DNA from 3 places in the Mesorhizobium sp. WSM4828 genome. Region 2 is predicted to be linked to each of the others. Evidence: predicted binding sites of a transcription regulator. Region 2 holds the regulator's gene; each other region holds the start of a gene.
The links. Region 2 encodes PhoB, which activates phosphate uptake and scavenging genes when phosphate is short. Its sites were predicted from a motif close to TGTCATNNANCTGTCAT; they were not measured.

Region 1: a site for PhoB is predicted at 1,967-1,983, ahead of AC0L2X_RS11200 (esterase-like activity of phytase family protein). Genes of this name have one in related genera too.
Region 3: a site for PhoB is predicted at 1,908-1,924, ahead of AC0L2X_RS11960 (ceramide glucosyltransferase). Genes of this name have one in related genera too.

What each region holds. Positions count from the first base shown of each region.
Region 1 covers NZ_JBVVQK010000007.1:191,239-194,493, reverse strand. The annotation lists gene AC0L2X_RS11205 (L,D-transpeptidase) at 1-236, shown strand, start outside; gene AC0L2X_RS11200 (esterase-like activity of phytase family protein) at 391-1,866, opposite strand; gene AC0L2X_RS11195 (TIM barrel protein) at 2,115-3,104, shown strand; gene AC0L2X_RS11190 (sugar ABC transporter substrate-binding protein) at 3,146-3,255, shown strand, end outside.
Region 2 covers NZ_JBVVQK010000012.1:118,241-121,495, reverse strand. The annotation lists gene pstB (phosphate ABC transporter ATP-binding protein PstB) at 1-446, shown strand, start outside; gene phoU (phosphate signaling complex protein PhoU) at 479-1,186, shown strand; gene phoB (phosphate regulon transcriptional regulator PhoB) at 1,203-1,892, shown strand; gene AC0L2X_RS16180 (ROK family protein) at 1,902-3,146, opposite strand.
Region 3 covers NZ_JBVVQK010000008.1:110,453-113,707, forward strand. The annotation lists gene argF (ornithine carbamoyltransferase) at 1-157, shown strand, start outside; gene AC0L2X_RS11950 (Hsp33 family molecular chaperone) at 320-1,330, shown strand; gene apaG (Co2+/Mg2+ efflux protein ApaG) at 1,408-1,800, opposite strand; gene AC0L2X_RS11960 (ceramide glucosyltransferase) at 2,029-3,183, shown strand; gene AC0L2X_RS11965 (O-succinylhomoserine sulfhydrylase) at 3,220-3,255, opposite strand, start outside.

The sequences.
Region 1 (3,255 bases), on a different contig from region 2:
CGATGTATCGGCTGCACGGCACGCCGGAGTGGGATTCCATTGGGAAGAACGCTTCGTCCGGCTGTGTGCGCTTCATGAATCAGGACATTATCGACCTCTACAGCCGCGTCGACGGCGTCGCGCCGGTCTTCGTGCGCCCGAACCTGTCGGCCGCCGGGAAGATCGCGGCCGTGTCGAACAGGACAGCCGAGCCGATCGATGCTGGCGTCCCAAAGGACGCGGAGATGTTGAGGTAAGTGCCTTCGACTGGATCGTCAGTCGCAGGTTTTGCAACGCGCTTGTCCCTAGAACACCATCCTTGCGCGGGCGCGCCGCAACTGAAGAAACGCGACCGTTCAATCGCGCCAGCTCAGGCGGACGCGTTCGGCGCGTCCGCCTGTATGGGTGCCACTACTTCTTGGCGAGCCCTGGGAGCGTGACTTGATAGACCAGGAACATGGTGTCGACATCGGCGCCGTCCTCGGCCTTGTAGGGCGCGCCGACCTGGAAGCCGTCCTGCGTGAGGAAGTCATTATCATTGGCTACGAACAGGAAATAGTCGTTGGGCAGTTTTGGATCGAGGACGCTCACCACCGACATCGCCTCCCACTTCTCTGAGAGGTTGTTGCGGTCGTTGGGCGCGCCATTGTGCAGCCCGAAGCGGCCGAGCTCGCTCTTGTCGTTGATGTCGATGAACGGCGTCAGCTTGGCCGGCGTCACCGATGCATCGAGCTCACCCTTGGGCGCAACCGGCTTGTCCTTGTCGAACTCTGTGCCGGCGATATCGGTTGCCGCCGACACATCGACGACGCTGATCTCGCGATGGAGCGAAGTGTCGCCCTTCAGCCCTTGGCCGTTGCCGCTGTCGCGCGCCAGCATCAGGAAGGTCTTGTCCGACAGCGCCACGATTTCGCTCTGCGCGGCGATCTTGGTTTTGCCCTTGGCATCGGTGAACACGGGCAGCGGCACGACATATTCATGCGCGAGCTTGAGCTGGCCGGGATCCGAGGCATCGTAGACCAGCGCGCGCGTGTTCCGCAGCGTCGAGGGCGAATCGCCGCCATCTTGTCTGGGTGCCGACTGCAGCACGGCGATCAGGAACTTGCCGTCGGGCGTCAGTGCCATGCCTTCGAGGCCCTGGTTGTTCTGGCGGCCGGTTTCGGGATCCTTCGGATCTGGGTCTGCCGCGCCAGGTCCCGGATTGTTGGAAGCAAAGTTTGGCGTCCCGTGACGCGTCGGGACAAGCGCCGCCGGCGGCTGCGTTGCCGACATCAGACGCCCATCGGCGGAGAAGCGGTAGATGTTCGGACCGTATTCGTCCGAGATGAACATCGTGCCGTCGGGCAGCCGCGCGATCGCTTCGTTGTCGAGCGCGAGCTTGCCGTTGGCTTCGGGCAGGATCGGCATGTCGTCGGTCGCGGCGCGCACGCCGTTGAGCGGATCGAGGCCGGTTGCGTCGGCGCCCTTGTCGTCCGTCAAAAGCATGGTGTCGGCTAGCGTTGCCTTAAGGCCCGACTGTTCCTGGCCGGTGGCCGGTGCCGCCCCCGCGATCGGGGTGAACTCGAGGGCGATCGTGTTCAGGCGCGGCCGGTAATCGGTGGTGCCGACGACATTGTAGCCGCGATCGGGCAGCAGCCACAGCGAGCCCTTGTAGCCATCGGCGCCATGCGTCCAGCCGGCAGCGTCGATCGCCATGCCCGAGCCGGAGCCAAACGTCTCGCCGAACTTGTCCTTCTGGCTGGCCGGGATGCGGCCGACACCGACCAGGCCCTTGTTGACGAAGCTGACGCCGTCGACGGTCGCGGCGTTTTCAGCCAAGGCCGGCGTCAAGGCGGTGAACATCGCCAGCGCGACGGCGAGGGACGCGGTTCGGTGCAGGTTTTTCATGGATATCCTCTTTGAGACAAAGCTGCCGGGATCTGAAAAAGCGTCGCGTCGCATCAAGGATGCCGCGAAAGCCTTCGGAGAAGCGATCTAGGACGCGAACATGATACTTGCGTGACAGTGCCGCGCTTGCTTGTCCCCCCGTGGTCGCAACTGGCCTGGGTATGGCGAATTCGTCGTCGCCGAGCGAGCAATTAACAACTTTACAAATAATCATTCTTGTGTAAAGTTATGACAATGAAAGGACCCCGATGACCGCCTATCGTTTCGCCACCCGCCTCAATTCCTTTGCCTCGCGGCCACAGTCCGAGTGGCCCGATCTTGTCGGCAAACCGTCCATGCTGCAAATGGCGGCACGTGCGGCGAAGGTTGCGGAGTTGACCGATCTCGACCTCAACTTTCCCGACCATGTCGATGAAAAACCTGCGGAAATGGCGCGCAAACTCGGCGATTTCGGGCTTTCGATCAATGGCTTCGCCATGCGCTACTACTCTAACCCGGCTTTCAAGCTCGGCGCCTTCACCAACCCGGATCCTTCCGTTCGCCGCGAGGCCATCGACCTGACCAAGGCCGGCATCGACGCCGCGCGCGAGGCCGGCGCCAGCCTGATGACATTGTGGTTGGGGCAGGATGGCTTCGACTACGCCTTCCAGGCTAACTACGCAACACTCTGGCAACACGAAATCGATGGAATTCGTGAAGTAGCGGCGCATGACCCGGGCTGTCAGATCAGCCTTGAATACAAACCCAACGAGCCGCGCTCCTACAGCCTGATGCCCGATGCGGCGACGACATTGCTGGCGATCCGCGAGATCGGCCTGCCCAATCTCGGCGTGACGCTCGATTTCGCGCATGTGCTCTATGCCGACGAGCAGCCGGCCTTTGCCGCAGCACTCGTAGCGCGCCATAGCAAGCTGCTCGGCGTGCATCTCAACGACGGCTACGCCAAGCGCGACGACGGCCTGATGGTTGGCGCAGTGCACACGCTGCAGACGATCGAGCTGCTCAGGCAGATCCGCCGCGACGGCTATACCGGGGCAATCTACTTCGACACGTTCCCCGACATGACCGGGCTCGACCCGGTCCACGAATGCGAAGTCAACATCGCGACTGTCAAGCGCATGCTGCGCGTCGTCGACCGGCTGGAAAAGAACAATCGCCTGTCCACTGCCATCGACCGTCAGGACGCGGTCGCCTCGCAGGCCATCATCCAGGAAGCCATGCTCGGGCCGGACAGCTGAGGCCGGGGCCATCACTGTTTTTCAACAAGGGAGGAAAGACCATGAAATTTCTGCTTGCCACCGCCACCGCTGCCCTGATGGCGCTGTCCATAGGGTCGTCGTTTTCCGCGGACCTCGCGCCGCTCAATTCCGACACCGAGAAGGATCGCAT
Region 2 (3,255 bases):
ACATCGCCTTCGGCGTCAGGCTCTACGAGAACCTCGGCAAGTCCGAGATGGACGGCCGCGTCGAACAGGCGTTGAAGCGCGCCGCGCTGTGGAGCGAGGTCAAGGACAAGCTCAACGCCAGCGGCTTGAGCCTGTCCGGCGGCCAGCAGCAGCGGCTCTGCATCGCCCGCACCGTGGCGGTGAAGCCGGAAGTCATTCTGCTCGACGAACCGGCGTCCGCACTCGACCCGTTGTCGACCGCAAAAATCGAGGAGCTGATCGACGAATTGCAAGCCGACTACACGATCGTCATCGTCACCCACAACATGCAGCAGGCGGCGCGCGTGTCGCGCCAGACCGCCTTCATGTATCTGGGTGAACTGGTCGAGTTCGACCGGACCGAGAAGATCTTCACGTCGCCCCGAGAGAAGCGCACGCAGGATTACATCACCGGCCGCTTCGGCTGAGCCGTTCCGATCATGCATATGAGGACAGGACCATGGGCGAACACACAGTCGCTTCTTTCGACGAGGATCTCGAGCAGATCAGCAAGCTGATCCGCGACATGGCCGACCTCGCCGGTTCGATGGTCGGCGGGGCGACCAAGGCCCTGTTGAATTCCGACAACGTGTTGGCGCAACGCGTCGTTTCCGACGACGCCATCATGGATGCGCGTCAACGCGAACTGGACGACCGCGCCATCACCCTGATCGCCAAACGCCAGCCGATGGCCCACGATCTCCGCCATGTGGTCGGAGCGATCCGCATGGCCGGCGACCTCGAACGCATCGGCGACCTTGCCAAGAATATCGCCAAGCGTGTGAGTGCGGTCGGCCTCAGCGTCACGCCGCGCGACTTGTCGCATTCCATCGACGCGATGGCGCAGCTGGTGCTCATCCAGGTGCAGGGCGTTATCGAGGAATATGCTGCAGGCGATGCGGCCGCGTTGGCCAAGCTGCGTGCCGCCGACGAGCGCATCGACGTCAAATACACGTCCGTGTTCCGCGAGCTGTTGACCTACATGATGGAAGATCCGCGCAACATCACTGCTTGCACGCATCTGCTGTTCTGCGCCAAGAATCTGGAGCGGATCGGCGACCATGTTACCAACATCGCCGAAAATGCGTACTATGTGCTGACCGGCGAGCAATTGCCGGTCAATCGTCCGAAGCAGGACGAAACGACAATGTCCGCGCCGGTGACATGATGGGGGTGCCCAGCCGATGATCGCACCACGCATAATGGTGGTGGAGGACGAGGAGCCGTTGGGTGTGCTGCTCCGCTACAATCTCGAATCCGAAGGCTACCAGGTCGAGGTAGTGACACGCGGCGACGAAGCCGAGATCCGTTTACAGGAGAATGTGCCCGACCTTCTGGTGCTCGACTGGATGATACCAGCGGTTTCCGGCATCGAGCTCTGTCGTCGGTTGCGGGTGCGCCCCGAAACCGAGCGGTTGCCGATCATCATGCTGACCGCGCGCGGCGAGGAGAGCGACCGGGTGCGCGGTCTTTCGACCGGCGCCGACGACTATCTGGTCAAACCGTTTTCGACGCCGGAATTCATGGCCAGGGTCAAGGCGCTGCTGCGCCGCGCCAAGCCGGAAGTGCTGTCCAGCGTGCTGAAGGTCGGCGACATCGTGCTCGATCGCGAATCGCACAGGGTCTATCGCAAGAAGAGCGAGATCAGGCTCGGGCCGACCGAATTCCGGCTGCTCGAATTCATGATGCGGCATCCGGGCCGCGTGTTCTCGCGCAGCCAGTTGCTCGATAATGTCTGGGGCGAGACGATCTATATCGACGAACGCACAGTGGACGTGCATGTCGGCCGGCTGCGCAAAGCGGTCAACAACGGCCGCATGCCGGATGTCATCCGCACCATCCGCGGTGCCGGTTATGCGATCAGGGAAGATTGATCCGCCTGGTCAGGCTACGTGCTTTCTGACGCCGGGCCTCATTTGCGCGCCCGGCGCGAAAATCTCCTGGTCGACGAAGCTTAACGCCCGCATCGCGCAGCCTTCGCGGATCAGCGGCAATTCGTTTGGTTCGGTGTCGAAGGAGATCGAGCCCGAATGCTGGCCACCGGCGGTCTGGGCGATGGCCTCGCGCAAGGCCGGCTCGATCAGATCGAAGGCAGCGGCACTGGCGCCGACCATCGCGACCGGCGCCGGATCGATCAGCGCGAACAGCGAGCCGAGACCGAAACCCAGCGCTTCGCCGGCCTTGCGGTAGGCCTCGCGTTCCGGCCCATCCTTCTCGCGCGCCCGGGCCGCCAGTGCGCGCATGTCGGCGTCGCTGACGTCGGCGACCGGTTCGCTGTCTTCGCTCATCTGCCTGGCGTTGCGCCAGATGGCGTAGTTGCCGGCATAGGCCTCGATGCAGCCGCGCCGCCCGCAACGGCAGAGCGCGCCGCCCGGACGATGGATCATGTGGCCAAATTCGCCGCCCGAGGAATGCGTGCCGGTGAACAGTTCGCCCTTCAGCACCAGCCCCATGCCGATGCCATGCGAAAGCAGGATGGCGATGAAGTCGTCGCGATAGCGATCCGGATTGCGCCAGCGCAAAGCCACCGCCATCATGTTGCAGTCGTTCTCCACCGTTGCCGGGATGCCGAATTCGTCCTCCAGCATGTCGGCAAAGGCGATGTCGGTCTGCGGCGTGATCGGCGACCACAGCATGGCGCGTGCAGGGGAGTCGGTAATGCCCTGGATAGCCAGCGCGATGCGGGCGACACTGCGGACGTCAAGGTCTGGATCCTCAAGCCGGCGCCGGACGATGGCCATGCATTCACGGATCAACTCGTCGCGCGGCATGGTCAGCGTGTCCAGCCGGCGCTGTTCCTCGGCGACCACCTGTCCCGCATAGTCGATAATGGCGGCCGACAGGAAATTCAGCGACAACACCACGGTCAACACCGCCGCAGCTTCCGGGTTGAGGGCGAGGCCGACCTGCGGACGACCGCGTTTCAACGAAACGGGCTCGCTTGCCTTGCTCTCGGCGAGGATGCCTTCCCGTATCAGGTCGGAGGAGATCGCCGATATGGTCGAATGGCTGAGGCCGGTGGTTGCTGCGATCTCAGTACGCGATGGCTGGCCGGCCCGGCGCACCGCCGAGATCACCATCGCCCGGTTGCGCCGGCGCAAATCGTCATGGCGGATTCCGACCGACATCGTTTTGCTTTCCTCCCGGTTGCCGCGGCCGCTCATGAACCGGAAGCCGTCGGTAATGTCCGACAAATAGTGTCGGATGCAGGCAAATAGTGTCAGATGCCGGTGGCGC
Region 3 (3,255 bases), on a different contig from region 2:
CAAGCCGGACGCGCTGTTCATGCACTGTCTGCCGGCGCATCGCGGTGAAGAGGTTACCGACGAGGTCATCGACGGACCGCATTCTGTGGTGTTCGATGAGGCCGAGAACCGGCTCCATGCCCAGAAGGCGGTCTTGGCCTGGTGCCTGGGCGCTTGATAAGGGCCGCCTTGATCCGGGCTGGCCTGATCTGCGCCGCGTTGATCCGGGCCGCCTTGATCCGGGAGTGGGTGGTGCCTATCTCAGGCGCATCACGCAAATCGAGCGCGTCTCGTCGCATGCGCCCCGGAGGGCGGCATCGCCGCGCCCCGGAGCTTTGTCATGTTGGAAACTCATCAATTGGCTGAACATAAACCCAAGCTCGGCGAATTCGGCTACGCTGGCGACGACCATGTCGTGCCGTTCGAGGTCGGCCCGCTCGACGTGCGCGGCCGCACCGTCCAGCTCGGGTCGATGCTCGACGCTATTCTCAGCCGCCACGACTATCCAGAGCCGGTCGCCCGGCTCCTGGCCGAAGCCTGTGTGCTGACGGTATTGCTCGGAACTTCGCTGAAGTTCGAGGGCAAGTTCATTCTGCAGACCCGTACCGACGGGCCGGTCGACATGCTGGTCGCGGATTTCTCCACGCCGCACGCGCTGCGCGCTTATGCCCGCTTCGATGCCGACCGGCTGCAGGCTTTGACTTCTGCCGGTGAGACGTCACCGCAGACGCTGCTCGGCAGCGGTGTCCTGGCGCTGACCATCGACCAGGGCGCCCACACGCAACGCTACCAGGGCATCGTCCAGCTCGACGGCGTCACGCTGGAAGATGCCGCACGCACCTATTTCCGCCAGTCGGAGCAGATTCCGACCGACCTCCGGCTTTCGGTTGCCAAGCTTCTGACGCCCGGCGTCGGCGGTGCCCGCGAGCAATGGCGGGCCGGTGGCCTGCTGGCACAGTTCCTGCCGCAGTCGGCGGAGCGCATGCGCGTACCCGACCTTCCCGGTGGCGACGGCGATCCGCGTGAGGAAATCCACGACCCGACCGACAATTCCTGGCAGGAGTTGCTGGCGCTGCTTGGTACTATTGAACCGACCGAGCTGATCGATCCGACGATCGGCGCCGAACGGCTGCTTTACCGGCTTTTCCACGAGCATGGCGTCCGCGTCTTCGGCGGGGTGCCGGTCGCCGACCAGTGCTCATGCTCGAGGGAGAAGATCCGCGGCATCCTCGAAGGCTTCTCCGCCGAGGAGATCAGGGACAGCACCGAGGATGGCAGCATTCACGTGGCCTGCGAATTCTGCTCGAAACAATATGACTTCGATCCGGCGGAATTTGCAGCGGCTCAATAACGAGCGTCAGTGCGGCTGCCTTCGCAGAACTTGGATTCCCTCGCCCCGCAAGGCGGGGAGAGGAATCCAAGTGAACGTCAATTGACGGTGCGCCGCGTGCCCGGCAAATCGAGCGAGAAGGCGGGGATGGCGACGTCGAACGTCTCGCCCCGCTTGTTGCGCATTGTGTAGTGCCCGACCATGATGCCGGACGGGGTCGAGAGCGGGCATCCAGACGTATACTGATAGCTGTCGCCGGGGTTGAGTCCGGGTTGCTCGCCGACGACCCCGGGGCCGCGCACTTCCTCGACCTTGCCGGTGCCATCGGTAATGTGCCAGTAGCGTGACAGAAGCTGCACGAACTCGTCCGACTGATTGTCGATGGTCACCTGGTAGCCCCAGACATAGCGGTTTTGCGGCGGGTCGGAGTGATCCTCCAGATAGAACGGCCTGACCTGCACTTCGATGTTGCGGGTGACGGCGCTGTACATAAACTGCTCCAAAGCAATGTAGATGGAACTTTCGATGCTCAGCGCAGTTTGGTCAACGATGCGCGGCATCTTCTTGCCCGATCTCAAGCGCAGGTGCCGAAAAACAATGTCATTTGAGTGACACATGACAATGATGGTGTGCAGGCTTGTGCCGGGCGACTCAGCGTTTTGTCGAATTGTTGAAAACGGCCGTCATGCGGCCGGCATTTCTGGAGTGACCAGATCTCGATGGAACCGACATTCGCAGCCGCTCTCCTTTCCATAGCCCTCCTTCTTTCAAATCTCGCCAGCATCCTGTTAGCCTCGCTGAAGCTGAAGCGACCAGCCAAGATTGCACCGCCCGCGGCCAACGCGCCGCCGGTATCGATCGTCATCCCGGCGCGCGGCGTCGAGCCGTTTGCCGAAGAGACGCTGGAGCGCGCCTTCTCCCTCGACTGGCCGCGCTACGAACTCATCTTCTGCGTCGCCCATGCCGACGACCCGGTAGTCAAGCCGATCAACGCCGCAATGGCGCGCTTTCCAGCTATTCGCGCCCGTCTTCTAGTCGGTGACGACCGCATCAGCGGCAATCCAAAACTCAACAATTGCGTGAAGGGTTGGGAGGCGGCGCATTATCGCTGGGTCATCCTTGCCGATTCCAACGTGCTTATGCCGAGCGATTACGTCCAGCAGCTGCTGGCGGCCTGGCGGCACGACACCGGCCTCGTCTGCTCGACGCCGATCGGCTCGCGGCCGGACGGTTTCTGGGGGGAGGTCGAATGCGCCTTTCTCAACACGCTGCAGGCACGCTGGCAGTACGCTGGAGAGGCGCTCGGCCTCGGCTTCGCCCAGGGCAAGAGCATGTTGTGGAACAAGCCGATGCTCGACGCCAATGGCGGCATCCGCGCGCTTGCCGCCGAGATCGCCGAGGACGCCGCCGCGACCAAGCTCGTCAACCGACTCGGACTGCGGGTCAATCTTGTCGCCTCGCCATTCGAACAGCCGCTCGGCCGGCGCACGCTTGGCGAGATCTGGTCGCGGCAGGCGCGCTGGGCGCGGCTGCGCCGCGTCACCTTTGCACTGTTCTTTGCCCCCGAGATCCTGATCGGCGCGGCGCCGCCGCTGGTGCTTGCGCTGGTTGCCGCGGCTGATGCCGGCGTCAGCCTGCCGGCCACCGCCACCGCCGTGCTGGCCGCGGCCTACCTGCCGGAATGCGCCTTGGCCTCGGCCAAGGGGTGGCACCTGTCGCTGCGCACCATCCCGGCGATGATGGTTCGCGACTGCATGCTGCCGGCGATATGGGCGCGCGGATGGCTGAGCGGCGCCGTCGATTGGCGAGGCAATGTGATGACTATCCAGACCAAGGCCGTCGCGGAGCTGGAGGAGACCCCGTCCGGCGCCTGATCGGCGCGTCCCCGCTCGCCTCTGTTCGGCCAGCCCTTATCCGGCAGCTCTCAGCGCCTGCTCGATGTCTTC